DNA from 3 places in the Arthrobacter sp. FX8 genome. Region 2 is predicted to be linked to each of the others. Evidence: riboswitches for the same ligand, from Rfam matches in the RefSeq annotation. Region 2 holds a riboswitch; each other region holds the start of a gene.
What was found. A riboswitch is a leader RNA that binds a small molecule or an ion and turns the genes downstream of it on or off. The one in region 2 is predicted to bind cyclic di-AMP.
Positions count from the first base shown of each region.

Region 1 (9,581 bases), 1.7 Mb from region 2:
CGGTTTCATGCCCGTCGTCAAAGCGGACCACATATGGTGGGCTGCCGCCCTCGCCACGGACTTCAAGAATCACCCCATGCCGGTCCGAGGACCCCACGGTCCTGCCGTGCACGACAATACGGTCGCCTTGGGCTGCCTCCATGGCAATCACCTCCCAGCCCCCAGATTACGACTCGTGGCCGCGTGGGAACAGGGCACCATGGCAGGATTCCGGTATGCCGTTGAACCTCATCCTGCTCGCCGATACCCACATACCCAAACGCGCCAGGGACCTGCCGGAACAGGTGTGGTCCGCCGTCGAAAATGCCGATGCCGTATTCCACGCGGGCGACTGGGTGGAGGCAGCCCTGCTGGACGAATTCGAACGCCGGAGCAACCGGCTGCTGGGTGTTTTTGGCAATAACGATGGGCCCGAATTGCGCCGGCGCCTGCCCGAAACGGCAACTGCCAACCTGGACGGAGTCCGCTTTGCGGTGGTCCATGAGACGGGGCCGGCCAAGGGCCGCGAAGTGCGGTGCGATGCGCTCTTTCCCGACGCCGATGTCCTGGTGTTCGGCCACAGCCACATCCCGTGGGACACGGTGTCGCCGAACGGCCTGCGGCTGCTGAACCCCGGGTCGCCTACGGACCGCCGCCGCCAGCCGGCGTGCACGTTCATGGAGGCCACGGTCGACGGCGGTCAGTTGGCCGAGGTCCGGCTGGTCACGGTCCAGCGCGACTGACCCGCCATGCCGCTTGGCATGAGGCCGCCTCTCTGCCTAGGCTAGGAACCGTAAGCATGCTTAGCTTTTTGCTTTCCTGTAACGGCGCAAATCGCGGGCTGCTTCAGTACCCGGGGCGACGAACCAGCCCGTGTCCGCACGACCAGGAGGACCACCATGACTGACCAGTACACCTTCCGCAATCCCGTGACGGCCTACGAAAAAATCTCCCCGCCCAGGCAGCACCAGCCCGAGCCGGGGCTGGATGCAGAACTCGAACCCAAGGCCGACCTGGGCGAGGAGACCTACCGCGGCACCGGCCGGCTGGAAGGCCGCCGGGCCATCGTCACCGGCGCGGACTCCGGCATCGGGGCCGCGACGGCGATCGCCTTTGCAAGGGAAGGCGCCGACGTCGTGCTGTCCTACCTGCCGCAGGAAGAAGCGGACGCCTCGCGCATCGCCGGGATCATTGAAGCGGCCGGCCGCAAGGCCGTCAAGGTGCCCGCTGACCTCAAGGATTCGGCGGCATGCCGCGACCTGGTGGAAACGGCGGTGGCGGTCCTGGGCGGGGTGGATATCCTGGTCAACAATGCCGGGAAACAGGTGGCCCAAGAGGACCTGCAGGACATTTCCGACGAGCAGTTCGACTACACCCTGAAGACCAATGTCTATGCGATGTTCTGGGTGACCAAGGCCGCCGTGCCGCATATGCCTGCGGGTTCGACCATCATCAACACCACGTCCATCCAGGCCTACAACCCGTCCCCCACCCTGGTGGACTATGCCACCACCAAGGCGGGCATCAACAACTTCACCAAGGGCCTGGCCCAGCAGCTCGCGCCCAAGGGCATCCGGGTGAACGCTGTGGCCCCCGGCCCCATCTGGACGCCCCTGCAGGTCAGCAGCGGCCAGCCCAAGGAGCAGCTGCCGGAGTTCGGCCAGTCCACGCCCCTGGGCCGCGCCGGCCAGCCCGCCGAACTGGCCCCCGCCTACGTCTTCCTGGCGTCGCCGGAGTCCAGCTACGTCGTGGGCGAAACGCTGAACGTCAACGGCGGCAGCCCCACGCCCTAGCAGCCAGCCGCGCTCCGGCTGCCCCGGTCCGTGTGGTCAGCCGGCTGCGTCCTGCGCCGCCAGGAGCTCGTCGGTGGCAGGGTCCGGCTCGCCGTTGAAGAACTGGGCCAGGACAGTCTTGAACACTGTTTCTCCGGGTGCTGCCCGGAGGAACAGTGTCATGGAGGATCGGAGTTTCCTGGCGTCGATGCCACCGAAGATGTCCTCGGCCGGCTGGTCGGCATGGTTGGCCAGGACCGTGGCACACTCGAGAAGCCGCGGGCCCAGGACTTCGTGGTCCAGGTAGGCCCGGGCTTCAGCCAGTGAAGAGATGGCGTATTTACGTGACATGGCGCTCTGCCCCAGCCCGGCAATTTGCGGGAAGATGAACCACATCCAGTGCCCGGACTTCCGGCCGACCTGCAGCTCCCCCAACGCCTGGTCATAGGTTCCGCCGGTGTTTTGGGCGGCAACAAATCGCCCAAGATCAAACGGCTCATTCATGTGGATCTCCTTCATTCGTCCGCTTTTAGAAAGTCAGTTCCTTCATGAGGGCAGCGGCCGCCGCCTGAAGATGGGCGTCCGGGTCCCCGCTCCACCGTTCCACCACACCGCGGGCCCGCTGCCGTTCACGCTCCCCCAGCCCTGCCAGCAGCGGCATCAGGACATCGGAGAGCAGGGGCGCGGTCAGATCCGCTGTGTGGGCGGAGCGGAGGAAGCCTTCCAGCCGGGTCAGGTCCGAATGCTGCAGGAGCCGCACCCGTGACTGCAGCAGCACCACGGCGGCAAGGCGGCGCTCGAAAACCGGGCGGGAGCCGGGCCCCGGCTGTCCCCAGAGGGCAGAGGCCAGCATCACGGTTGCGTCGTGGTCCAGGTCCTTGAATTTGCGCAGGGCGTCGCGCACGGTTCCACGGACGGCGCCCACGGAGGAACCATACGAGGCCAGCACACCGCCCAGGCGGTGCGCGACGTCGTCCGCGCGGTACCAGGCGCCCTCATTCTGGAGGGTACGGTCAACAAATTCCGCCGCAGCGGACACCACGTCCGCTGTGCCGGTCACCGCGCGCGCCCCGCGGAGGCGTGGTGGATGCAGAACGGGGTCCAGGGCCGGGCTTCCAGCCTGCCCTCGGCGATGGGTTCCCCGCACACCGCACAGATGCCATAGGTCCCCGCGGCCAGCCGGGCCAGGGCAGCTTCAATCTGGTCCAGCCCCGCCGAGCTTTGTTTCAGCAGCGCCGATGCCTGTGACAGCTCGAAGGCGATCGTGGCGCCCTCCGGATCGTGTTCGTCGTCGACGTTGGAGTCCTGGCGGGCCGAATTCGCAGCGTCGATGTCCGCCCGCAGCGCCGGCAGCAGCGCCATCCGCCGCGTCCGCTCCTCTTCGAGCAGTGCACGGAACCGTTCGAAATCTGGCATGGGGAAAGCCTAGCGCGTCAGTCAGTACCAGTTCAGGGATACGGAATGGTTCCATGCCCCGCAGGGCGACCCGTAGCGGTCACGGATGTAGCCCAGGCCCCATTCGATCTGCGTCCGGTAGCTGGTCAGCCAGTCGCTCCCGGCGCTGGCATACTTGCCGGGCGGCAGTGCCTGGGCAATTCCGTAGGCCCCGGACCACGCGTTGGTGGCGGTGGTCAGCCAGTTGGATTCCTTGGTCCACAACTGGGCCAGGCACAGGAACTGGTCCTGGCCCCAGCCGAAAGCGGCAAGGCGTCCGGACGCGTAGCTTTTCGCCCCTGCCGGATCGTTGACCGCTCCGCCGGGAATGGAAGGCACGACGACGGCGGGCGGGCTGGGCAGGGCCGGCTCGGCTGGCGGCGCCTCCGGAACGGAAGGGACAGGGTTGGCCGGCGGAGGGTTGGCCGGGACAGGAGTGGCAGGGGCTGGATTCACCGGGACAGGATTGCCGCCCACGGCGGCTGGGGCGGCTGGTGCGGGCGGCCCGGGCTGCTGGGCGGCCGCCGCGGCGGCCCTGGCGGCCGCTTCGGCCTGGCGGCGGGCCTGCTCCTCCGCTGCGGCGCGCTTGGCCGCCTGGGCCGCCTCGTAGGCAGCCAGCGCAGCCTGGCCTTGGCGGTACTCCCCTCAAGCGCCGCCGTCGTCCCTTTCAGGGCGGCAAGCTGGGCCGTTAGCTCGCCGCCGTGCCGCTGCTCCTCGGCCACCTGCCGTGCCAGTGCGTCCCTGGCGGAACTGGCTGCCCCGGCTTTTGCCTTTGCCTCCCCGGACAGGCGCTCCCGTTCGCTCCTGGCAACCTTTTCCTGTTCCACCAGGGCAGCGGATACCTTTCCGGCCGCCGCCGCCTTGACCACCAACGCGGCCGTCTTGTCCCCCACGAGCTTGACGAGGTTGAGGCCCTGGACGCTGTTGGTCCCCAGGGCGTCCAGCGCCACGAAGAACCCGGCGTTGGTCCCGCCTGTCTTGTACGACTGCACGGCCAGGGCCCCGAGGTCCTTCCGGTACCGGGCCACTTCGTCGTTTGCGCGGGCGGCCCGTGCGGACAGGGTTTCCAGGCGTGATGTGGCCGACTGGAGCTCTGCATCCGCGGCAGCGTATTCGGCGGCCGACCGTACGGCTGCGTCCCCGGCTGCCTCCGACTGCGCCTGCAGGCCGGTCAAGAGCGCGTCGATGGTGGCAATTTCTGCAGCTTTTGCCGCTTCGGACGACTGCGCCTGCTGCACATCCGACCAGGAGGGATATCCGCCGGGCGGCGGCTCCTCCGCTGCGGCCGGCAGCACGGTGGCGGCGGCCAGGGCGATGGCCAGCACGCCACCGAGGAGCGGGATCCCTCGGCTGGTCACGAACAGGGGCATAGTCCCGAAGCTTACCGTCCGGCGCGGCCCCCGAGGGCGCGTCCGTGGCCACATTGTTACCGTTTCCAGCGATAAAGACCCTGCCTGCATTGGTCGAGGTCACCGCCCGAAATGCGAAGTACATCAAGACGTTTGCGCAATTGAGAGGGGAGCCTCGTATGTTATCCAAATGTGACAATCGGGGGCAGCGCGGGTTATGGTCGTTTGGTGTCCCTCTCAGACGGGACATTCCCGTCAGCATGCCGAGCCCTGCCGCTGATCATGGGATTCAACCGCTTTCCGTTTGGCAGGGACGGGGGAACCAAGTTTCTACGGCCACATGTGGCCTTGGGGTTAAGTCGTTAGCGCCTCCGCCCGCGGAGCCAGCTACCGGCCGGGTATCTCCAGCCCGAACCCGACAGCTCACCCCGCAGGCATGGGAGAGGCGATCAACTGTGTCAAAAATTTCCACCACTGCCCGTCACCGCGCGACTCCGGCCCGCTCCATTGTGCTCGAGGGCCTCGCCGTAACCGCCAAGTCCCAGGCCCGTTCGCTGGGCCGTCCGGCGCTTGCCGTTGCTGCAGCGTCCGGTATTGCCTTTGGCGTCGGAGCCCCGGCCCATGCAGGTGTCACCGGCCCGGACACCACTGAGAACACCAGCGTCCAGGCATACTCCGCACCTGCCCCGGCAGCAGCACCCGCCGCAGCAGCAGGAACCGTCCACACGGTGGTGTCCGGCGACACCATCGGGGCCATCGCGGCCGCCCATGGCGTCAGCCTCAACGACGTCCTGGCCGCCAACGGACTGGGACTGTCCTCCATCATCTACCCCGGTGACCAGATCCAGATCCCCGGCGCTGGCCACACCGCAGCCCCGGCGCCGGCAGCAGCTCCCGTCCAGACGGCAGCCGCAACCGCACCGGCAAACACCGGCATGAACATGTCCTACGCCTCAGCCGCCCCGGCGGCGTCCACCGGCACCGGGACCGGCGCTGCCATCCTGGCATCCGCTTACAGCCAGGTCGGCGTGAACCAGGACTGCACCGCAATGGTTGAGAAGGCCCTGCGCTCCGTCGGCAAGTCCGTCGGCGACCTGGCCCCGACGCAGTTCTTCCAGTACGGAACCGTCGTCGGCGCTCCCGCCCCCGGCGACCTGATCATCACCTCCGGCCACGTGGGCGTGTACGCCGGCAACGGCCAGGTTGTGAGCGGCGGCGTCAACGGCTACAGCACCGAGGTCCACTCCATCAGCTGGCTCGGCGGCTACTCCGCAGTCCGCGTAGCCTAGCCTTCGCAACGCTTTGGCAGCAGCAGGCTGGTATTAAACAGAAAAGCTGTTCTTAGACAGGAGGGCGGCAGCCGGGTATTCCCGGCTGCCGCCCTCCTGTCATTTCCGCACCGTACCGCTGAGGCAGTCACGTCCCGCAGAAGGTCATGTAGGTGCCGAAATCCTCAGGGGCACCTTCGGCGTAGCGTTCCAGGCCCGGCCGCTCGGCGAAGGGGCTGCCGACGGCCTCGAGCAACTGCTGCAGGGGAGCCAGGTTTCCGTCAGTGGCGGCGGACAGCGCCTCTTCCACGAGGTGGTTCCGCGGAACATAGGCAGGGTTCACGCTGTCCATCAGTTCCGCGTCGGGCCCCAGGGCCTGCCACCGCTCCGCCCAGGCGTCGAACGCTGCAAGGTCCCGGACCATGCCGCGCACGGGACGGAGGTCCCCCCGCGCGGCCTTGCCCAGGTTCCGGAAGAACAAGGTGTAGTCCACTGGCCCGTCCTTCAGGATGGCAATGGCACCGTCCACCAGGGCGGAGGCGGCGTCGCTGTCGGCATCTCCCGACAGGCCCAGCTTGGCCTTCATGCCGCCGGACCACGCCTGGCTGTACTGTCCGCGGAATCCGCCAAGTACCTCCACCGCGGGGGCAACCGCCTTTTCCTGGTCCCCGTCGATCAGCGGCAGCATTGCCTCCGCCAGCCGTGCAAGGTTCCATTCGGCCAGCACCGGCTGGTTGGCGTAGGCGTAGCGTCCGCTGACGTCGATGGAACTGTAGACAGCGGCCGGATTGAACGCATCCATGAACGCGCACGGGCCGTAGTCGATGGTTTCCCCTGAGATGGTCATATTGTCCGTATTCATGACCCCGTGCACGAACCCCACCAGCATCCACCGGGCCACCAGGTCCGCCTGGGCGGAGACCACCGAGGCGAACAACTCCAGGTAGGGGTTTGGGGCGCCGGCAGCGTGCGGGTAATGCCTGCCGATGGCGAAATCCGCCAGCCGCTTCAGGAGCTCGAAGTTTTCCGTGGCCCGCGCGTACTGTAAGCTGCCGACGCGCAGGTGGCTGCCGGCAACGCGCGCCAGGACCGCACCCGGCAGCACGCCGTCACGCCTGACCTGCCGGCCAGTTGCCACGACCGCGAGCGAGCGGGTGGTGGGAATGTGCAGGGCGTGCATGGCTTCACTGACCACGTACTCACGGAGCATGGGCCCGACGACGGCACGTCCGTCCCCGGCGCGGGCAAACGGCGTGCGCCCCGAGCCTTTGAGATGGAGGTCCAGGAGGCGGCCGCCTTTGTCCGTGACCTCACCAAGCAGCAGGGCGCGTCCGTCGCCAAGCAGCGGAGAGTAGCCGCCGAACTGGTGGCCCGCGTAGGCCTGCGCCACCGGGGTGGCGCCCGCCGGAACGTGGTTGCCCACCAGGAGCCGCACCCCTTCGGGACTGCGAAGGTACCCTGGGTCCAGGCCCAGGTCGCGTGCGAGCCTGTCGTTCAGGACCAGGAGCTCGGGGCTGGGGGCTTCCTCGGCCTGCCAGGGAACGGCGAGTTCCGACAGTTCCCGGGCGAAACGGCCGTCAAAAGTGACCGTGGATTCAGCTGCTGCCGTCATGGCTTAACCCTATCGCCGTAGTTCCGCCCGCTGCTTCCCGTGCCGGTTGCCGGCGGCGGGGAACGGCAATGTGCTGCAGGTCCTCAGCGGCAATGACCGTGGTTCCCGGAGCCTGCGCCCGTGCCTGCTCCGCGAGGTGCGGGACGCCGTCGCCATAGCGTGCGGAGAAGTGGGTGAGCACCAGCATCCGGGACTTCCCGGACGCCGCAAGTTCCCCTGCCTGCCCGGCGGTCAGGTGCAGGTATTGCCGGGCCAGGCCGACGTCGTCGTCACTGAACGTGGACTCGGCCACCAGCAGGTCCGTGCCTGCTGCCAGTTCTTCGGCACCGTGGCACGGTGCGGTATCCATGATGAAAGCGAAGCGCTGGCCCGGCCTGGGAATACTGACCTCTTCCAGCCTGGCCGCTCCGAGGACCCCTTCGCGCTGCAGCAGGCCCACGTCGGGCCCTTCGATGCCCGCCGCCCGCAGCCTCTCCGGCAGGAACGTGCGGCCATCTGGCTCGGTGAGCAGGTAGCCGTATGTCTCGATGCGGTGATTGAGGGGCCGGACCTCAAGCCTGTCCGCCACGGCACCGGCGCCGCCATGTGGATGGAGCCTCACGTCAAGCCCGGGCGGGCTGAGACCCACCAGGGCCCTGACCACCTGGTCACCGGACGCCGGATAATGCAGGTGGACCGGGTGCGCCACGCCGTCCAAAACCATCCGGGAGAGCACCCCGGGAAGGCCGAAGCAATGGTCCCCGTGCACGTGCGTAAGGCAGATCCTGGTGATGGCGCCCGCCGCCACTCCCGCATGGATCATCTGGCGCTGGGTACCCTCGCCGGGATCGAAAAGCAGCCCTTCGCCGTCCCAGCGCAGGAAGTAGCCGTTGTGGTTGCGGGTCCGCGTGGGAACCTGGGACGCAGTGCCCAGCACTACGAGTTCACGCACCGTTGGAATCTGACGCTGCAAGCAACCCTTTGGCGTAGGCGGCCTGGCCGCCGTGCTGAAGGCAGTCCCCCAGGATGCTGACCAGCCGCACGCCCAGGGTGACGGGCGGATCCCAGCGCCTGTCGACCACACGGTCCAGGTCGGAATCCCCGATACCTTCCAGGACCCTGGCAGTCTGCCGGTGAACGGCCAGGTAATACTCCCGCAGGAGTTCCCGGGGCGCGCGGACTGCGTCCACCTGCTGGCTTGAGTGGCCGTAGCCCGTATCACTGTCCGCCAGCGGGAGCCCGAAGCGGGTTACGAATCCTTCGGCCTTCCAGACCTGCTCCAATCCCGAGGCGGACGCAACCTGCGCATCTTCCACCCGTCCCATGTGCCAGACCAGCCAGGCGATGGAATTGCCTTGGCCTGCAGGACGCAGCTGCAGCTGCTCCTCATCCAGCCCGTCCAGTACCTGCCCCACCAGGCCGGGGAGGCGGTCAAACGCCTCGAGCAACAACTCCTTGGAGTGCATGGGTCTCCTTCCCTGCGGACCGGGCCCGGGCGCACCCGGCCCCGGGATTGCTAGCGTTCCAGGTCGTCCGGCTCAAACTCACTAAGGGGCGAGCCGCCAAAGTTTTCCTCGTCGTCGCTTGCGTCTGCTTCCAGGCCGGTGGGATTCCCGCCGAAATCGACGTCGGCTGCTGCTTCACCCAGCGTGGGTGTGTCCGGCGGAACCTGCTCATCGCCGGAGCGGTACCGGGCCTCCGCGCTTTCGTCCCGCAGCGTCTGGTCACTCAGGAAGTCCTGCTCCTCCCCCGAGACTGCTTCGTCCTGCAGCAGCGGGTCCTCTTGCCAGCGGTCCGGATTGTTCTCTGCAGCCCCGGGGTAGCTGTCAGGTTCCCCGTTGACGGGATCGAGCTCCAGTGACGATGCCGCGCCGGGAGTCTCGTCGAGAAGAACGTCGTCTTCCTGCACAACTTCCAACTCATCGTCGGGGACGTTCTGTTCAGTCATGATGATGCCTTTCTCATGGGCTCCGGGCGGATAATAGTAAGCATACTGAGGAACGGTATGCCTGTGAACAGCCACCGCATTTCCGTCCCAAGCGGACAAACGGCGGTTCCCGGCCGCGCGCCAAGGCCGCAGGGCGGCCTGAACAGCGCTTCCGTGACTTTTGGCCCTAGAGTGCCGGTGGCGGCGGGGCCAGTCTTGAAAGGCAGGAAGACCAGTTCAAGACGACCAGGAAGTGCGGCC
Region 1 covers NZ_CP113505.1:1,700,665-1,710,245, forward strand. The annotation lists gene OUO20_RS07695 (DUF1918 domain-containing protein) at 1-142, opposite strand, end outside; gene OUO20_RS07700 (metallophosphoesterase family protein) at 216-722, shown strand; gene OUO20_RS07705 (glucose 1-dehydrogenase) at 879-1,772, shown strand; gene OUO20_RS07710 (DUF1810 domain-containing protein) at 1,809-2,255, opposite strand; gene OUO20_RS07715 (DNA alkylation repair protein) at 2,281-2,811, opposite strand; gene OUO20_RS07720 (TraR/DksA family transcriptional regulator) at 2,808-3,167, opposite strand; gene OUO20_RS07725 (hypothetical protein) at 3,189-3,641, opposite strand; gene OUO20_RS07730 (hypothetical protein) at 3,638-4,543, opposite strand; cyclic di-AMP (ydaO/yuaA leader) riboswitch at 4,816-4,986, shown strand; gene OUO20_RS07735 (C40 family peptidase) at 4,990-5,823, shown strand; gene OUO20_RS07740 (protein adenylyltransferase SelO) at 5,951-7,414, opposite strand; gene OUO20_RS07745 (ribonuclease Z) at 7,398-8,345, opposite strand; gene OUO20_RS07750 (mycothiol transferase) at 8,338-8,859, opposite strand; gene OUO20_RS07755 (hypothetical protein) at 8,910-9,341, opposite strand.
Region 1: another riboswitch for cyclic di-AMP. It lies ahead of OUO20_RS07735 (C40 family peptidase); the one in region 2 lies ahead of OUO20_RS21385 (hypothetical protein).

Region 2 (9,581 bases):
CCGCCAACGCCATCACGGTGGACAAGCCGCCGGCGTCGTTGTGGGTCATGGGGTTGTCCGTCCGGATCTTCGGCCTCAGTTCCTGGAGCATCCTGGTCCCCCAGGCGCTGATGGGCGTCGGCACCGCCTGGCTGCTCTACCTGGCCGTACGGCGGGCCGCGGCGCCTGCCACGGCCGATCCACGGCTGGCGCACCGCGCAGGACTGATCGCCGCAGCCGTCCTGGCCCTCACCCCCGTTGCCACGCTGATGTTCCGCTTCAACAACCCGGACGCCCTGCTGGTGCTGCTCATGACGGCAGCCGCCTACGCGGTCCTCCGTGCAGTCCAGGAGGACCGGTTGCGCTGGCTCCTGCTGGCCGGAGTGTTCCTGGGCTTCGGCTTCCTGGCCAAGCAGCTGCAGGTCCTGCTGGTGGTTCCGGGATTCGCCATCGCCTACGCGCTGGCAGGCCCGCACAGGCTCCCGCGGCGCCTGCTCCGGCTGGCCGCGGCGGGAGCGGCCATGGTGGCCTCCGCCGGGTGGTGGCTCCTGGCGGTGGAGCTGACACCGGCCGGCCTGCGTCCCTACATCGGCGGATCGCAAACCAACTCCATCCTGGAGCTCACGCTGGGTTACAACGGGCTGGGCCGGCTGACGGGCGACGAGACCGGCAGTGTGGGCGGCGGCAACGGCTGGGGAGATCCCGGGCTGCTCCGGATGTTCAACAGCGAGTTCGGCGGCCAGATCGCGTGGCTGCTGCCGTCCGCCCTGATCCTTGCGGCGGGCCTGCTGTGGTTGGGCCGGCGGGCCCCGCGGACGGATGCGGTCCGCGCCGCCGTCATCATCTGGGGCTCGTGGGTGCTGGTGACGGGCCTGGTCTTCAGCTTCATGGCCGGCATCATCCACCCTTACTACGCCGTGGCGCTGGCGCCGGGGATCGCCGGGCTTGCGGGGCTGGGCACGGTCCTCCTGTGGCAGCACCGGCAGCAGCCACCCGCCGCACTCCTGCTGGCCGCAGCGGTGGCCGCGGCCGCCCTGATGGCCTTCCAGCTGCTGGGCACCACCTCCGCCTACGGCGCGTGGCTGCGTTGGCTGGTCCTTTCCGGAGGCTTGGCGGCCGCAGCGGGCGTGGCGTTCGGCAGGTTCCTGCACTGGCGTGCCGTGCAGCGGACGACGGCGGCGCTCGCCATTGCGGCGTCGCTCACCGGGCCGCTGGCGTACTCCCTTTCCACGGCGTCGACAACGCACAGCGGGGCGATCGTCAGCGCCGGGCCGTCGTCGGGCTTCGGCCCTGGCGGGACGGGCCCTGGCCGGACCGGCCTTGGCGGGACCGGGACAGGCAGCACCAGGCAGCCAGCAACCCAGGGAAACACGGCCCGCCAGCAGGGCGCGCCCGGAGGAACACTTCCCGGCGGAACCGCTGCTGCCGGTGGTCGCGGAGGCGGGGCCTTGGGAGGCCTCTTGGGCGCCCCCACGCCGTCCGCGGAACTCGTGGCAGCACTCAGGAATGGCGCCTCGGGCTACACCTGGGCAGCGGCAGTGGTGGGTTCGAACAACGCTGCCGGTTACCAGTTGGCAACGGAACTGCCGGTCATGGCGGTGGGTGGGTTCAACGGCACAGATCCCGCCCCTACCCTGGCGGAGTTCCAGGATCTGGTGTCCCAGGGAAAGATCCACTACTTCATCACAAGCGGAACCATGCGGGCCAGTACCGGTTCGGACGCTGCCGCCCAGATCGCCCAGTGGGTGGCGAACAACTTCACGGCGCAGAGCATTGGCGGCACCACCGTCTACCTGTTGGCTGGGTAACGGAAACTGTAACGGTCTGCGCGCTGCGCTCATGAAATGGAGCGGCCATACCCCAGTGGGACCGAGGTAACGAACGGGGAATCCGGCAAATCAACGCGCTGAGGATCGTGACTTCCGTTACCTAAATGTGACTTTCGCGTGCACTTCCTGTAGCGTCGATTGGGTGCGGCCCCCGTTCGGGCCGCATATCCCGGGTCGACGCCAAGCTCTGCCGCTTCCCCGGATTCCGATTGAGCTACGGCAGAGGCGGGGGACCCACCGTCCCGGGCATTGAATGCCCTTGGGGTTAAGCCAGTACGTGATCTTTCCGTATGGCCGGATGCCCTCATCCGAACCCGACAGCTAACTCCGCAGGTGTGAGAGGCGATCAATCATGTCCAAAAACACGGCAGAAGCACGCCTGCTGCAGGCCAAGGCTAAACACAGGGCCGCGCAGCAGGCCAAGAAGACCACCCTGGGCCAGCGCGCCGCCGTCCTTGCAGCATCGTGCGCGGTGCTGGTGGGGGTAGGCGCGGCAGGACAGACCACCAGCAGCATGACTCCGGTGTCATCCACCGCGTCCAACCCTTCCACGTCGGCGTCCGACGCTCAAATGAGCATCGAGAAGAGCGAGATCCGCTCCAACCCGGCAGCAAGCCCCGCGCCCGCTGCCATCAGCGTGGCACCGCAGGCAGCGGAACCGGCCCCCGCAGCGGCACCGGCAGCACCCGCAGCGCCTGCCCCGGCGCCTGAGCCCGCCCCCGCACCTGAGCCGGCTCGCGCCGTCGCGGTTAACGATCCTGCAGGCGCCCAGGCGTACGCCGCCAGCCAGCTGGGGGCGTTTGGCTGGGGACCGGACCAGATGCAGTGCCTGCAGACGCTGTGGACCAAGGAGTCCGACTGGACCACCACGGCCACCAATTCCAGCAGCGGGGCATACGGCATCGTCCAGTCCCTGCCCGCTGAGAAGATGGCAAGCGCCGGCGCGGACTACCTCACCAACTACCGCACGCAGATCAACTGGGGCCTGGACTACATCAAGAAGAGCTACCAGTCGCCCTGTGGTGCCCTGAACTTCCACCTGGCCCACAACTGGTACTAGGCACTCCTCCCCCGGCGGCAGCGATGCCGGGGGAACTGCACCAAAGCGGCGGGCTGCATCATCATGATGCGGCCCGCCGCTTTGGTTAACCAGCGCCCGGTCCGGCGTCCTGTCCGGTGTTCCCGCCAGCGCCCTGCCCGGCGTTCCGCCACGGGATGTACTGGACAGCCCACTTGTTTCCGTCCGGATCGGCGAAGTACACAAAGTGGCCCCAGTCCTGGACATCCACATCGCTGACATCCACGCCGTTGCACTTGAGCTGGTCATGCGCCGCATTGATGTCGTCGACCACCATCTGCAGGTTGGAGCCCGTGCCGGGCGGGGCGTCAACGAGTCCTTCGCCGATGCAGATGGAGCAGGCCGAGCCCGGCGGCGTCAACTGCACAAAGCGGATGGAGTCCGACGGCCGCTCGTCGTAGTCGGCGTTAAAGCCCACTTTGTTGACGTAGAAGTCCTTGGCACGGTCAACGTCGGATACGGGGACAAAGACAAGCTCGAGTTTCCAGTCCATCCGCACAGGCTAGCGGCGGGACACCCGTTGGGAAAGAGCCCGTTCAAACAGGGCCGAAGTGCTACCCGGCGATGCCGTAGAGGCGGTCGCCGGCGTCGCCCAGCCCGGGGACAATGTAGGACTTCTCGTTGAGCTTCTCGTCGATGGAGGCCAGGACGATGTGCACGTTGGCCCCTGACAGTTCCTCCTCCAGCCGCGCCAGGCCCTCGGGGGCGGCCAGCAGGCAGATGCAGGTGACGTCGGAAGCGCCGCGCTTGAACAGGAACTTGATGGCTTCGCGCAGGGTTCCGCCCGTGGCCAGCATGGGGTCCAGGACGAAAACCTGGCGGCCGGTGAGGTCCTCCGGCAGGCGCTCCGCGTAGGTGATGATGTCCAGTGTCTCCTCGTCCCGGGCCATGCCCAGGAAACCCACTTCAGCGGTGGGAACCAGCTTGGTCATGCCTTCCAGCATTCCCAGGCCGGCGCGCAGGATGGGAACCACCAGCGGGGTGGGCTTGGTGAAGGCGGTGCCGACGGTGGTGCTGACGGGCGTCTCGATGGTGACGGGCTCGGTGCGGACCTCCCGAGTGGCTTCGTAGGCCAGCAGGGTCACCAGCTCTTCCGTCAGCTGGCGGAAGACCGGCGACGGCGTGTTCTTGTCCCTCAGGACAGTGAGCTTGTGGGCGACCAGGGGTGGTCAACAACGAGAGTGCGCATCCCCCAAAACTATCACTCGGCGCTGCCCTTACCGCGTCCGGAGTGTTCGCCGTCGTGCAGTTCGTCGGCCACCACGTCCCGGACGATGGGACGGTCGAACGACGGCGCTGCCCCTGCGTGCTCGCGCCTTCGGACCAGGTGGAACAGCCGGTGGGCCAGGATAACGATTGCCACCCAGGCCAGGCCCAGGATCCAGCCGGCCATAACGTCCGTGAGCCAGTGGTGGCCCAGGAAGACCCGGCTCAGGCCCATGGCGATGATGAAGATCGAGCCGGCGGTGATGGCGGTAACCCGGACCCGCATGGTGTGGAACTGAAGGCAGATGAGGTAGATCACCAGACTGATCACCACGGTGGTGTTCAGGGTGTGTCCGCTGGGGAAGGATGGCGAATCCTCGTAAGGGGGACGGCGTCCGCATGGTCGGGCCGGGTACGGCCCACCAGCTTCTTGCCGAACGTGGTGGCGGTGACGGACGCTGCCGCTGCACCGCCGATCAGGACCAGCGGACGCCAGTTCCGGCTCAGGAAGGTCAACCACGCGGTGAGGATGCTGGCCAGGATAGGCATCCCGATGCCGCCGCCGATGTTGGTGAAACCGGTGACAAAGGAGTCAAGGCCGGGGCTGCGGAGGCCTTCGGCAAAGGCAAGGGCAGGCTTGTCCAGGTTGGCCAGGCCAGCGGAGTCCACCACATCGTCGTAGACCTCTGCCCCAAGCAGCGCCAGGGACACGATGACCACACCGCCCACAAGGATGGTGAGGATCAACGCCGCATACGGTTTGAACCAAATACCCAATCGGTCCCGAAGAGTGTCCATGGTGCCTCCCGGCATCGGCAAGTAACCTGACTAACCCCGAAACTATCATTGAGCCATGCCCTTGCCCGAAAAGAAACACGAGGCCTGGATGGGCCTTGCCCTGGCGGAGGCCCGCCGTGCGCTCGACACGGAGGACGTGCCCATCGGCGCCGTAGTGATAGGGCCCGACGGCGACGTTCTGGGTTCGGGACGCAACCAGCGGGAGGAGCTGGGCGACCCCACAGCCCACGCCGAGGTGGTGGCCATCAGGGAGGCGGCCGGACGGCTGCAGGAACGGGCACGGCTCGGCGGCGGCCAGGGCGACGGGTGGCGCTTGTCCGACTGCACACTGGTGGTCACCCTGGAACCCTGCGCCATGTGTGCGGGCGCAATCGTCCTGGCGAGGATTCCCCGGGTTGTGTTCGGGGCCTGGGATGAGAAGGCCGGCGCTGCGGGATCGGTATTCGATATCCTCCGCGAGCGCCGGCTGAACCACTGGGTTGAGGTGTATCCCGGGGTCCGCGGGGAAGAGTGCGCTTTACTGCTGCGCGAATTTTTCGCCGCCCACCGGAGCAGCCTCTAGCCCTGCCGCTCCCCGTGTCCGCCGGGTCCCTCCAGGAGGGCCAGCACGTCCTGCGCTGTTTCGCTCCATCCCGGCAGCCTGGTCCGCGCATCAAGCGCAGCTGAACGCCATTTTTCCCGGGTCTTTCCATCCACCAGCCAACCCCGCAGGGCATTGGCCAGGCGGCCGGGACTCTCCTGTCCGCCGTCTGGAAGGGTAAGCACTGCCCCCGGAAGGCGGGGTTCGCCGTCGGCCGTTCCCAGCCCGCCCATGCCAAGCGCCTCCACCGCCCCGGTCCCGGCACGGACCAGAACAGGAATGCCGTGGGCCAGGGATTCGGTGACGGCCATGCCGAAAGCCTCCAGCCGCGACACCAGCAGGGTCAGGTCCGTCCGCGCCCATTCGGCCTCCAGGGCTTCGCCAATGAGCTCGCCGGTGAGCTGCACCCGCCGCTGGAGCCCGTGGGCAGTAATGGCAGCCCGGACCTCCCGTGCGTAGTCCGGGTCCGCCTGCTCGGAGCCCACGAACGACGCAGTCCACTCAAGGTCCTGGATCCGGGCCAGGGCATGCACGGACAGCAGCTGGTCCTTGTTGGGCAGCAGCGCGGCGATGACCGCCACGTGTGGCGGCCTGGATCCCTGGGCCAGGGGTGCGGGGTTGACGCCGGGAAGGACAACGGTGACCCGGGAAAGCCCCCTTTCCAGGAGGAGGGATGCAGACGACGTGCTGGTGCAGATCACGCCGGTTGCCGCACGGAGGGCTCTCGCTTCGCGTTCCAGGGCTGCAGCCCCGGAGCTTTCCTCAACGGGCATATGCACCAGGACCCATGTTTCCCCGCCCGCCTTCGCGGCGTATTCGAGTTCATCCGGGGCACCTACCGCCACCAGGCCGTCCACGATGGCCACTGCGTCCCCGTGGTGTGCCTCAGGTTCCCATGCTCCGAGGAGGGTGCCCAGCCGGCGTCGTTCCTTGGCGCCGGCGTCCGGCCAGTTGCCCTCCACGGCAACCACCTCCACCTCCGCGCCCCGTTCCTGCAGGCCCGCAACCAGGCGCGCGTTGTAGACGTTGCCGCCTGAGCTGTGGCGGATATTGCCGGGAACCAGCAGCCGGATGGGACGCATTGCTACGCGGTGAGGTCCAGGGAAAAGGTGGCCCAGGCGTCAGGATTCTCGCGCAGGGTGACCTCCAGTCCTGCGAGTTCACGGCCGTCGTCGTTGTCCTTGATCTCTGCGGCCACCTTCCGGGCGATGTACTCGGCGAGGGCTTCCGTGGTGCTGAGCTTGCCCTCGAAGTCCGGGTGCTCGTCCAGGTTGCGGTAGTTCAGGCCGGCGAGCACCTCCTCGATGATGGTCCCGGCGGCGCCGATGTCCAGGACGATCGCGTCGGCATTGAGGGCGCGACGGCGGAAGGCCACCTCGGCGACGAAGGTTGCACCGTGCAGGCCCTGGGCGGGGCCGAAAGCCTCACGGGGAAGGCTGTGGGCAATCATAAAGTGGCGGCGGATGGTCAGGCTGAACATTGTTACCTCAAGTCTTTGGGGGTGTGGGTGGCTGGGCTGGGCGCGGGACTGCCGGCAGGGTATTCGACGACGTGGCACAGGGCTTCCAGGCTGCCGTCCGCCAGGCTCTGGACCACGCCAGGAAGGTCCTCGAACCGGGACGATCCCGTCAGGAACGCGTCGAAGACGGGGTCCTTGAGCAGCGATACGGCCAGGTCCAGGCGGTCCGCATTGGTGCGCCTGTGGCGCCGGGAACGCGCCACCATGCCCACCTGGCTCGCCCTGATGGACAGCCGCCGGGCGTGGAAGTCCTCCCCCAGCGGCACAGTGACCTCACGGTTGGCATACCAGGACATTTCGATGATTTCGCCTTCATCGCCGGCGAGCTGCAGGCTGCGCTCCAGGCCTTCCTGCGAGGCCGAGCAGTGGAACACGATGTCGCAGTCCGCCAGGGCGTCATCGGGGTGTGCGAAGTCCACGCCCAGGGTGTCCGCGAGCTTTTTCCTGCCCGGATCGAGGTCCACCAACTGCAGGCGCTGCAACGGGAAGGTGCGCAGCAGCGTAGCCACCATGCCGCCCACCAGGCCGGCTCCGACAACGGCAATCCGGTCGCCCAGCCGAGGCCCGGCTTCCCACAGGGCGTTGACTGCGGTTTCCACCGTGCCGGTGAGGACCGCCCGGCGGGATGGAACGCTGTCGGGAACCCTGGTTAGAGAGGTCACCGGCACCACATAGAGGTCCTGATGCGGATTCAGGCAAAAGACGCGCCGGCCCTTCCACTCCTCAGGACCTTCCTCCACGACTCCCACCGAGAGGTAGCCGAATTTCACCGGCCCTGGAAACGTTCCCTCCTGGCGTGGGGCACGCATCTCTTCCGCGACACGTGGCGGCACGGCCCCGGCGTGGACCACCATTTCGGTGCCCTTGCTGATGCCGGAGTACAGGGCACGCACCAAAGCTTCGCCCGGCCCCGGCGCGGGCACTTCTTCGGCCCTGAGCTCGCCGTGTTCCTTGGCGGTGGTCCAGTAAGCGGTTGCGTGGATCGGAGTCTGTGAATTTGTCATCTTGCTGATGAATCTAACCGGACGCGCGGTGGCGGGGAAAGTCCGACGGCGGATGGCGGGGTTTGGTGCCGCGCGGCGGCGTCCGTGCCGGCATCAAGGCGGGGCGGGTGCGGAGGGTGGCGCCGGGACGTGGACCTGCCGCAACTTGTGCGGGCGGACCGGACTGAAGACGCGGCAGTGCAGCAGCTTCGGCTTAGACGCCGAGGTGTTTAAGCAGTGCCTCTTCGAGGAGGCTTCGTTCGCCGGGCAGGAACCCGGGTGGCCACTTTGGTGGTTCCCAGTCCTGGTGTTCGCTTGTGTAGTGGCGGCCTGTGGGTGAGGTCCAGCCGGGTGGTTCGTTCGTGCTGGCCGGGGTGGGTTTCCAGCCGGTGGTGTGCCGGAGCCTGTGGTGTTTCGGGCAGGGCTGTCCCAGGTTGCTGATTCCGGTGGTGCCGCCGTGGTGCCAGGCGAGGAGATGGTCGGCCTCCGTGTCCAGGGAGGTGTTGCTGCAGCCCGGGAACGGGCATTTCCCGTCCCGCATCCGCAGCCAGGCCCGCATGGCCCTGGGAACCCGGTAACTCTTCCGGCCGATCTCCAACGGCGCCCCGTCCCGGGGATCCACCAACACCCGGTAGAACGAGGCCGCCCCGTCCGCGACCAGTCGCCGCGCCATCGACGCCGGCACCGGACCATACCCGTCCAGCATCGCCGGTTCATCGGTCAGGCCCATCAGCGCGAACACCGGAACCGTAACCAGGACCTCGGCGCGGACCGATGGCGGCTGGTGGCCAGTTCCCGATGCGGCGCTGGTCCCGCTGCCGCTGGTGCTGCCGCCCCGGGTGTCGCCGCTGCCGAGGATCGCTGCGGTGAAATTGTCGGCCCGCAACTGGGGCATGGTCCTGTCCTCGGCCGGGCCCTGCAGGCCCCGTGCGGCAGCGGTGAGCCGGTTCCACCCAGCCTGGGCCTGATCCGCGGGCAGGTACGCGCCCAGCCACGCCATCCCGTCCCGGTCCGGCCGGAACTCCACCCGCCGCTCCGCCACACCCCTGGCATGCCGCTTCTCGATCGATTCGGCGTGGTGGCGTTCCCGCCAGGTCCGGGCCTTGACCCGGAACCGGTGCGCCGGCAGTTCCCCAACCGGGCACCCCCTGGCCGGGGGAAGGGCGTCCGGGTCCGGCGTATCGGGTGGCAGGAAATGCGCCTCCAACGCCGCCGCCCCCGCCGCATCAAGGGACGCCGTTTCGTCGGCCATCACCAGCGCGTGCTGCCACGACAGGGTCCCGGACTGCAGCGCCTCCAAAGTCCGCGGCAATGAAACAGTCAGGGCGTGGGAGGTGGCCAGGAACGACGCCGCCGCCCGCGGACCCAGGGCCAGCACGCACCCGATCTCCGCCGCGACCGCCATTTCCTGCGCCACCATTGGCACGTCCGGCCCCGCCACAGCATGCGCAGCCTCCGCATACGCCACCGCAGCCTTCGCCTTCACCCCCGCAACCCGCGCCTCGACCTCCCGGGCCCCGGCGAGGATGTCCAGGCACCCATCCGCCAAACCGCGCAACGGATCAGAAAACGAATCAGCATCCGAGAACGCCTCCAGACCCGCCCCATC
Region 2 covers NZ_CP113505.1:4,529,071-4,538,651, reverse strand. The annotation lists gene OUO20_RS21390 (glycosyltransferase family 39 protein) at 1-1,787, shown strand, start outside; cyclic di-AMP (ydaO/yuaA leader) riboswitch at 1,995-2,155, shown strand; gene OUO20_RS21385 (hypothetical protein) at 2,161-2,868, shown strand; gene OUO20_RS21380 (VOC family protein) at 2,954-3,379, opposite strand; partial or broken gene upp (uracil phosphoribosyltransferase) at 3,441-4,075, opposite strand; gene OUO20_RS21800 (phosphatase PAP2 family protein) at 4,088-4,426, opposite strand; gene OUO20_RS21795 (hypothetical protein) at 4,435-4,890, opposite strand; gene tadA (tRNA adenosine(34) deaminase TadA) at 4,946-5,452, shown strand; gene OUO20_RS21360 (glycosyltransferase family 4 protein) at 5,449-6,552, opposite strand; gene OUO20_RS21355 (6-pyruvoyl trahydropterin synthase family protein) at 6,555-6,950, opposite strand; gene OUO20_RS21350 (zinc-dependent alcohol dehydrogenase) at 6,953-7,993, opposite strand; gene OUO20_RS21345 (HNH endonuclease signature motif containing protein) at 8,187-9,581, opposite strand, start outside.

Region 3 (9,581 bases), 190 kb from region 2:
CAAGGAGCCAGTCCACGGGCCCGACGTCGGCACCCTCCGTGGTGACCGACGCTTTCCGTTGCGCCTGGGGGACGGCACCCATGGCCCAGTTGCGGAACCTGGCGAGCAACGCCGTCGTCCGTTCCGGGGCGTTGGCGAGGATGTCCCGCAGTGCCTCGGGGAGGAGGTCCAATGCTGGAGCGCCAGCGCCGCCTCCATGGGCGTGCTGGCATCGTGGATCGCGAATCCGCCGCGGTGCAGTTCGGAGACCAGCTGGACCACCCGCTGGGCGAAGGCCGGCTGCAGGCGGACCAGCTCCGTGTAGCTGCGGCCCAGCCCGGCGGGATAGATTCCCACCACATCCTTGAGGGAGCCGACAGGGAGGTAGTAGTGGTGCCCGGCAGCCTGGGCGTGGGCGCCATGCGGGGGACCGCAGGATGCGCCAAAGCGAGTTCCTGCAGGGTGTCCATGATCTGTTCGATGACGGCCAGGGATGAACCCCGGATCAACTGGTGCAGGCCCTCCGCCGAGGCGCTGTGCCCGGTGTCCGTGTTGGTGCACAGATGGAGGGTCTCAAGCACCTGCATCTGTGGCCGGGTGAGGCGCTCCAGCGCACGCTGGACGCTGACCCGTGAACTGGCACGCGCCGCCAGCGCGGCGAAGTCCGGAACAGAGGGGGAAATGAGGTCCGGCCGCGCGGCGAACAACGCGCGCAACGAGTCGTCGCTGCGCGCCTCCAGGTCCTTGCCGAGCGCTCGAATGAGGGACATCAGTCCAACGTTACCGCGGCTCCCGCTTCCCCGCCCGCCGCCGGGCGGCAACGCCGTCCAGGACCACCAGGAGCATCAGGATGAAGGCCGCCGGCAGGCCGTAAAGGGCCGAGTATGTGACCCAGGCGGGGGCGACCGTGTCGGCGAAGGCAAGCGCCATCACAGTTCCCACAGCAATGAGGGACAGCACGGCTATAACAGCGGCGAGGACCATCAGCGGCCGCCGGTAACGCAAGGGAGTCATGGACGTAACGCTACAGCGGCAGCAGCGCCGCAAGTGAAAGCACCGGGAGCTTGCGCCCGGGGCGGAACGGTGCGGCCGGAAGCGTGATTAGGGCACGCGGCAGGATAACCTTGAAGGATACAGACCAACACGGTTTGCGCTGGCCATACCTTGAACCCGCACAACAATGCGGACGCGGTGGCAGCCGGCCGTGTCTCATGACAGCAGAACGAAGAAGGTTGATTACGTGCCTACCGGCAAGGTCAAGTGGTATGACAAGGACAAGGGCTTTGGGTTCCTCGCGGGCGAAGACGGCCAGGAGGTCTTCCTGCCCAAGTCGTCGCTGCCCGAGGGCGTGACGGAACTGAAAGCGGGCACCCGGGTTGAGTTCGGGGTTGCGGACGGCCGCAAGGGCGCCCAGGCCCTGGGCTTGCGGGTGCTGGACAAGACCCCGTCCATCGCCAAGGCCAAGCGCCCCAGCGCGAAGGACCTCGCCCCGCTGGTTCAGGACTTGGTGACCGTCCTGGACAACCTGTCCGGAACCTTGTCCAAGGGCAAGTACCCGGACGGCAACAAGGGCAAGGCCATTGCTGCCGCCCTGCGTAAGGTTGCCGACGAGCTGGACGTTTAGGCTGCCCATGGACCCCCAACCTGATCAGCCGGGCACGCCAGTGCAGGAGCAGGCTGCCAAGACCCAGCCCAAGCGCAAGGCAGGCGTGCCCGTGTGGCGCACGGGCAAGCCCGATGCTTTCCTGGCCGCGGCGGTGGACACCGCCCGGGCTGCAGTGGAGGGCATCACCCCGGCCGGCACCATCGGGCCGCACCTGGCAGCCAAGAGCGAGGGCGACCGGCTGGTCACGCACCTGTTCGAATCCCGGCTGCCCGGCTACGTGGGCTGGCAGTGGTATGCGGTACTGACCCGTAACTCGCGCTCCAAGGTGGTCACGGTCAACGAGTTGGGCCTGCTGCCGTCCGGGGACTCCGTCCTGGCCCCGGAGTGGGTGCCGTGGGCCGAACGCGTCCGTCCCGAGGACGAACAGCAGCAGGAGCCGGAGCAGCAGGAACCGGAGCAGCAGGAGCCGGAACAGCAGGAACCGGAACAGCAGGAGCCCGGGCAGGGGAACCCGGATGGGCTTCGGGCAGCGGAGCGGGAACCCGGGGATGAAGGGCCGGCCGACGACGGCGCGGAGCCTGACGCCGAAACAAGGACTTCCTGACCACAAACAAACGGCGCCGTCCGGGGAAACCCGGGCGGCGCCGTCGTGCTTAACTGTGGTTACTTGCGCAGCTCGCCCACCACGTAGTCGATGCTGGCCAGCAGGGCGGAGACGTCGCTGGGCTCGATGGCCACGAAGGTGGCGATGCGCAGCTGGTTGCGGCCCAGCTTCCGGTAAGGCTCGGTGTCCACGATGCCGTTGGCGCGCAGGACCTTGGCCACGGTGGCGGCATCAATCGATTCGTCGAAGTCGATCGTGGCGATCACGTTGGAGCGTTCCTCGGGCTTGGCCACGAACGGGGTGGCGAAGCCGGACGCTTCCGCCCAGCTGTAGATGCGGCCGGCTGAATCGGCCGTCCGTGCAGCCGCGAAGTCCAGGCCGCCGTTGGAGTTCAGCCACTGGACCTGGGCATTCAGCGTCACCAGCGTGGACAGCGACGGGGTGTTGTAGGTCTGGTTCAGGCGGGAGTTATCGATCGCGGTCTGCAGGTCCAGGAAATCCGGGATCCAGCGGCCGCTGGCCGTGATGCGCGCGGCGCGTTCCAGCGCTGCGGGGGAGAACAGGCCAAGCCAGAGGCCGCCGTCGGAGGCAAAGTTCTTCTGCGGGGCGAAGTAGTAGACATCGCTCTCGGCAACGTCCACGTCCAGTCCGCCGGCCGCCGATGTGGCGTCCACGAGGACCAGTGATCCCTCGTCGGCTCCGGCTACCCGCTTGACGGGGGCGGCGACGCCGGTGGAGGTCTCGTTCTGCGGCCAGGCGTAGACGTCCACGCCGGCCTCGGCCTTGGCTGCGGGCCGGGTGCCGGGCTCGGACTTGATGATGGAGGAGGCTTCCAGGAAGGGCGCCTTGTTGGTGGCGGCGGCGAACTTGGACCCGAACTCACCGAAGGACAGGTGCTGGGCCTTCTTCTCCACGAGGCCGAAGCTCGCGATGTCCCAGAAAGCCGTGGAGCCGCCGACGCCGAGGACCACCTCGTAGCCTTCCGGGGCGCGGAAGAACTGGCTCAGCCCTTCACGGACCGCTCCGACCAGGTTCTTGACCGGGGCCTGCCGGTGCGATGTGCCAAGGATCGTCTTGGAAGCTGCTGCCAGCGCGTCGATCTGCTCCTGCCGGACCTTTGACGGGCCGGCTCCGAACCGCCCGTCCTGGGGCAGGAGGTCGGCGGGGATCGTGATGCTGGTGTCGCTCACAGGTGCTCCAATTCGGCGGGGACAAAAGTTTGGTCCGGAAGGGCGGGCGGTCGGTGGCCGGCAGCGCCGGTGGCTGCGCTGCGGGCCATTCCCATTCTGCCTGAACCGCCGCCGGGGGCGGGAGCCAGGCCCGTCATAGTCCGGACAGTGAGACGTGCCGTCCCCGCGCAGCCCCTCGGGGCGCGGCTATTCGGACAAAGTCAAAATAGGCTAAGCTTTCCCCGGACTACTTTGCGCGAAGAGGCGATACGGTGGGACAACGCAAGGTACTGCGCTCGAGGAGCTGAGCTGGATGACGGATCTGATCGACACTACGGAGATGTACCTCAGGACCATTCTGGAGCTTGAGGAAGAAAACATCGTTGCCCTTCGGGCCCGTATCGCCGAGCGTCTGCGCCACTCCGGTCCCACCGTTTCCCAGACCATCGGCCGCATGGAGCGGGACGGGCTGGTGGTCGTATCCGGCGACCGGCACCTGGAACTCACGGACACGGGCCGCAAGCGCGCCACGGAGGTCATGCGGAAGCACCGGCTGGCCGAACGCCTGCTGGCAGACGTCATTGGCCTGGACTGGGCCTACGTCCACGACGAAGCCTGCCGCTGGGAACATGTCATGAGCGAGCGCGTTGAGCGCCGCATCTACGAGATGCTGGACCACCCCACCGAGTCGCCGTACGGCAACCCCATCCCTGGCCTTGCGGCGCTGGGCGGCCAGGCGGGGCCCGGCTTTGCCGACGGCGCCATCAGCCTGGTGGAAGCGATGAAGAATTACGGGCCCGCCTCCGGAGTGACCATCAGCCGCCTGGCGGAGCCGATCCAGGTGGAACCGGAACTGCTGGCGCAGCTGGACGAGGGCGGTATCCGGCCGGGTGCCGCCGTGGCGCTGGAACGCGTGGGCGAATACATCTCCGTGCGGGTCCCTGGAATCGAAGGCGCATTGGAGCTGCCGCCCGAGGTTGCCGCCCACGTCTTTGTGGCCATCAGCCAGCCCTGATCGGGGCGCCCATACCCCGCAGAGGGGCAACCACGCAAAGGTAACGGAATTGTTACCTAGGGTCTTAAGCCCCTATAGTGGAACCAAGCGTTGATACATAAGCGTTACCTGATCCGGAGCCGAGCTCTGCCAGCGGGTCAGGTGCACGAGTCGTTACTGGCAGAGGCGGGGGAACCACAAGCGGCAGCGGGGGACTGCCTTGGGGTGAAGTCCGTCAGCAGCAAGCCCTCTCCAGTGAAGGATTCTTCCGGGAATACCCCCTGTGCAGAAGCTTGCCTAAGGCGGACCGGGTCTTTGATCTCTCTGACCCGAATCCGACAGCTAACTCCGCAGGCTTCTTCCAGAGAGGAACCCTTCTTGACCATGCAGACCTCCCGGGGCCGCCGCCGCGCGGCCGGCCCCCTTCGGCACCCCGGGTTGCCGAAGTTGTCGCAGCGGAGCGCCCCCGCGACCTGCATCGTGACGCGCGCCGCCGCCGGGGTCCCTTCCGGCAGATGACGGAGTTTGCCGCCGCCAGCGGTATTGGCCAAAAAGCCGGCATTGCCCTTGCCGCCACAGGCCTGGTGCTGACGGTCACGGTGCCCGCCACGAGTCCCGTCATGGCCACGGATGCCGCCGGCAGTGCCCCCATGGCCGCGTCCGCCGTCAGCCCCCAGCCCCAGATCTCGGCCGATGTCGGAGCACAGATCGACTTCAGCCGGTCGGCCGTGGTGACCCAGGCCGACCCGGACGGGAAGCTGAAGCAACTCCTGAGCGCCCAGTCCGCCGGCTCTGTCACGCGTGCCGCTTCGGCCGGCACCCTGGCTGCACCCCTCGCCTCCCTCACCACCGCTTCCCCCTTCGGCTACCGGGTCAGTCCGATCACCGGAGGCTCCGGAGACTTCCACCGGGGCCAGGACTTCGTGGCGCAGTGCGGGACTTCGGTCCTGGCCGCCGCGACAGGTACCGTGACCTTTGCCGGCTGGCACCAGTTCGGTGGCGGAAACCGCGTGGTCATTGACCACGGCAACGGGCTGGAGACCACCTACAACCATCTCTCGTCCTTCAACGTCAAGGTGGGCCAGACCGTCTCCCGCGGGGACGTGGTGGCACTGAGCGGTACCACGGGCGCATCCACCGGCTGCCACCTCCACTTCGAGGTGCAGGTCAATGGCGAAGTTGTCGATCCCATGGGCTGGCTGTAACCAAATGGTTGCCCGCTCTCACATGTCCGCGACGCGCCGTGACCTGAATGTGACATTGAAGCAAAACTGCTGTACCGTCTAATTCGCGTCAACTTTTCCGAAGTTGACGCTCTTGAGTGGATTGCCTAACTCTGCCACCGCTCAAGGTCCGTTCGCATTTCATCGTCTGGCAGGGGCGGGGGAACCAATTTTGGCCTTCATGTTCAGAAGGCCTTGGGGTTAAGTCACAAGCTTCCCAGGAAGCAGCGTGGCCGGGTGACTCCCATCCGAATCCGACAGCTCACCTCGCAGGCATTGGGAGAGGCTACCTTCGTGTCTTCACGCCATCATTCTGCGCGCCACCGTGCGCAAACGGTTCGCACCAACCCCCTGGACGCCATGTCCAAGGCCGTCAGTGCAAATGCCGGGACCGTAGGCCGCCAGGCTGCCGTTGTGGCAGCGGCTTCCGGCCTCATCCTGAGCATGGGCCTGCCCGCCACGGCAGCTGACACCACGGCCGGTGTCTCTGCCTCCACCGAGTCCGGCTCGTCCCAGGCAGCCCTCGCTGTCACGGCCGCACCCACGGCCACGGTGTCCTTCGAGCGTCCGGTCGTCAAGACCACCGCTGCTCCGAAGGTGGAAGCGGTGCGTACCCAGTCCACGGCCTCGGCGAACCGCGCCACCACTGCAGGCCAGGAGGCGTCTCCGGCCGCCAAGACGGCGGAGACCGTATCCGCTGCGGCAACCTCGGGCATCGCTGCCATCGCCTACACCGGCATCGGCCACTCCTACGTGTGGGGCGGCACCAGCCCGGTCACCGGCTGGGACTGCTCCGGGTTCGTGCAGTGGGTTTACGCCCAGGCCGGAATCAGCATCCCCCGCACCAATGCGTGGAGCATCATGACTCCCACCTCCACCCCGCAGCCGGGTGACCTGGTTGTCCAGAACGGTGGCGCGCACGTCGGCATCTACGTCGGCAACGGCATGATGATCAGCGCACTCAACCCCTCCCAGGGCACGCTGCTCCACTCGCCTGCAGCCACTGGCACCTCCTCGTACTACCACTACGGCAACTAGTTCTTGGGCTTAACGCTCCAAGGGCTATTTCTTTGCCCAAGGCTTTTTCGCTAGAAACCACATCCCCGTTCGGGACGCGCCGACGTACCCCCAAGATGCCGGCGCGTCCAACAACCTTCGCCTGCCTACAAGCGGTTTGAGGGAAAAACGAAAGAGAGAACTGATGACGACTCGTGCCACCGCACGGCATCGCGCCGAGGTCACCAAAACCAACTCGATCGCTGTTATTGCAAAGGCCGTCAGCGACAACGCAAGCGGCATGGGCCGCCAGGCTGCGGTTATCGCTGCCGCTTCCGGCCTGGTCCTGACCAGCGGCATCGCGGCCAACGCTGCCGACGCCAACGTCAAGCGTGATTCCGCTCCGGCGTCCGCACTGGAAGTTGAATCCGCAATCGACGCCCCGATTTCCGCGGCTTCCACCATCGCCATCAGCTACGAGAAGCCCGCTGTCACCACCACGCCGGCTCCCGTCGCCGAGCCTGAGCCCCAGGTCGAGGTGCAGGAAGCTGCTCCTGCCGCCGAGCCCGTTGCGGCTCCCAAGGTCACCGCCAAGGTTGCCACCGCTGCTGCTCCGGCCGCTTCCGCTGCCCAGGCTTCCGCCAGCGGCAAGGGCGCTGCAATCCTCTCGGCCGCCTACGCCCAGCTCGGCGTTATGCAGGACTGCACCATGCTGGTCACCAACTCCCTGGCCGCCGTCGGCATCCACTTCCATGACTGGCCCGCCGGCTACCTGTCCCTGGGCCGCACCGTGAGTGCAGCCGAAGCGCAGCCGGGCGACCTGATCTACTACGCTGACGGCGGCGCGGGCATGGCCCACATTGCTGTCTACGCCGGAAACGGCATGGCAGTCCACGGCGGCTACAACGGAAACCAGACTGTGGTCTTCAGCGCAAACGTGGGTTCCGGCCCCGTGTTCATCCGCGTCAACTAAGCATCCCAAGGCAGGCCTGAACGGCCGCAGGCCTGGCAATGCCCCCAAGGACCCCCGCCATCCCGGCGGGGGTCCTTCGCGCTTAATCGGCCCGCGCCGCCCGCGGCCGACCCTCCCGCGGTGTCCAGCCGTTGTCCTGCTCCAGAGTGGCGATTACCCGATTCTGCACTTCTTTGTTTACTCTTGTGATGTCGATCCATAGCCCGGACATGCCGAGGGCAGCCGGCCCTCGTGCCCCTGACGGGTGCGGCCGTGAAGAGGTAAGTGCATGCGCACTCTCGTTCTGAATGCTGGATATGAACCGCTGGCGGTTATTACTTTCCGCCGGGCGCTGGTGCTTGTGCTCACGGGCAAGGCAAGTGTGGTTGCCGAAGGTGACGACCCCGTGGTGGGCCCTACTGACATTCTGGGCCGCCCGTCCGTGATCCTCCTCAACCGCTACATCCGGCCCCGGTACAACCACTCCACGGCCGTCAGCCGCAGGGGCGTACTCCGGCGCGACGGGCATAAATGCGCCTACTGCGGGAAAGCGGCGCACACCATTGACCATGTTCACCCCAAGTCCCGGGGCGGTGCCGATTCGTGGGAGAACCTGGTGGCCGCCTGCCTGCGCTGCAACAACGTCAAGGGCGACCACACTCCAGCCGAGATGGGATGGACCCTGCGGTTCGTGCCCGAACCGCCGCACGGAACCATCTGGCAGATCAAGGAACTGGAGAAGCCCACGCCGGCCTGGGACCCCTTCCTGCTTCCGGAACGCGCTGCCTGACACCCCGCGCTGCCTGAGTTGCCGTGATGCTCCGGTGCGCCGGACGTTCTGACCCGCAGTGCGGCCCCTACGCTGCCGGTCGCTAGGCTGGGGGAGTGGAAGTGAACGGGCTTGCTTTTGATGCCGTGATCCTGGCCGGGGGAGGTCATCGCGGCTGGGCGGCGTACCCAAGCAGTCGCTCGTCTTCCAAGGCCAATCCCTCCTCGAACGCGCTGTCGCTGCCGCCGCGGGGGCCCGGCATGTGGCAGTTGTGGGCGAGATGGCTTCCCTGCCAATCTGGCCTCCCAACCTGCTGAGCTGCAGGGAGCAGCCGCACTTCGCGGGCCCGGCGGCAGCCATAGCGGCCGGGCTGGATGCGCTGGCGGACATCGGCGAGGATGCGCCCTACCTCCTGGTACTGGCCTGCGACATGCCGCTGGCATCCCAAGCGGTGGCAGCGCTTCAGGAAGCTTTGCAGATGTCCACGGCGGCGGACCCGGCAAATGTCATGGCTGCCGAAGGCAACCGCCCACAGCCACTGGTGGGTTTTTACCGCACGCCTGAGTTAACAAAGGCGTGCAGGGACCTCGCTGCCCGCGGGGCGCTGGTCAACGGCTCTGTCAGGTCGCTCCTTGCTAATCTGGACGTGCAGCTTGTCACAGTCCCTGCCGGGTCCACCTCCGATGTGGATACCTGGGATGACGCTGCCGCGCTGGGGATTGCCGCCGGGAACCAGAGCGAACGCCAGGACCGGCAGACGGGCGGAGCAAACGTGGGAGGCAATTCGTGAAGAGCCAGGACGAAACACTGGAAGAGTGGTGCAGGGCACTTCTCCAAGCGTACAAGCTTGAGGACGTCCAGGTGGACGTCAACGCGGTGCTGGCGCTTGCGGGCGTCGCCGCCCATGCTGTGGTCCGGCCAGCCGCTCCGCTCACCACTTTCATCGCCGGGTTCGCTGCGGGCCTGGCTGCGGCTCCCGGCAGGGAGATGGACGCTGAATCAATGGATGCGGCCCTGGCCGTTGCCCGCACACTGGCAAAGGACTACGAGGCCGAGGCTGCCGCCGGGACTCCCGGCGAATGACCGCGGAACCCCAAAGCGATCCGGAAGCGCCACCTGGCAGCGAAGCGGAAGGGCCAGCCGGCATAGCTGGACCCGGACCCACTGAACCCGGACCCACTGAACCCGGACCCACTGAACCCGGAACCACTGACTCCGGCGCAGTCCAAGCCGGGACGGCGGAAGCAGGGCATGCGGGCCAGCACCATGCCGCCCACACGTGGGAAGAG
Region 3 covers NZ_CP113505.1:170,694-180,274, forward strand. The annotation lists partial or broken gene OUO20_RS00730 (helicase-associated domain-containing protein) at 1-749, opposite strand, end outside; gene OUO20_RS00735 (hypothetical protein) at 760-993, opposite strand; gene OUO20_RS00740 (cold-shock protein) at 1,220-1,603, shown strand; gene OUO20_RS00745 (DUF3027 domain-containing protein) at 1,611-2,189, shown strand; gene serC (phosphoserine transaminase) at 2,249-3,379, opposite strand; gene OUO20_RS00755 (metal-dependent transcriptional regulator) at 3,672-4,373, shown strand; cyclic di-AMP (ydaO/yuaA leader) riboswitch at 4,512-4,724, shown strand; partial or broken gene OUO20_RS00760 (M23 family metallopeptidase) at 4,737-5,557, shown strand; cyclic di-AMP (ydaO/yuaA leader) riboswitch at 5,686-5,865, shown strand; gene OUO20_RS00765 (C40 family peptidase) at 5,936-6,613, shown strand; gene OUO20_RS00770 (NlpC/P60 family protein) at 6,777-7,544, shown strand; gene OUO20_RS00775 (HNH endonuclease) at 7,813-8,313, shown strand; gene mobA (molybdenum cofactor guanylyltransferase) at 8,468-9,082, shown strand; gene OUO20_RS00785 (DUF6457 domain-containing protein) at 9,079-9,375, shown strand; gene OUO20_RS00790 (molybdopterin molybdotransferase MoeA) at 9,372-9,581, shown strand, end outside.
Region 3: another riboswitch for cyclic di-AMP. It lies ahead of OUO20_RS00765 (C40 family peptidase); the one in region 2 lies ahead of OUO20_RS21385 (hypothetical protein).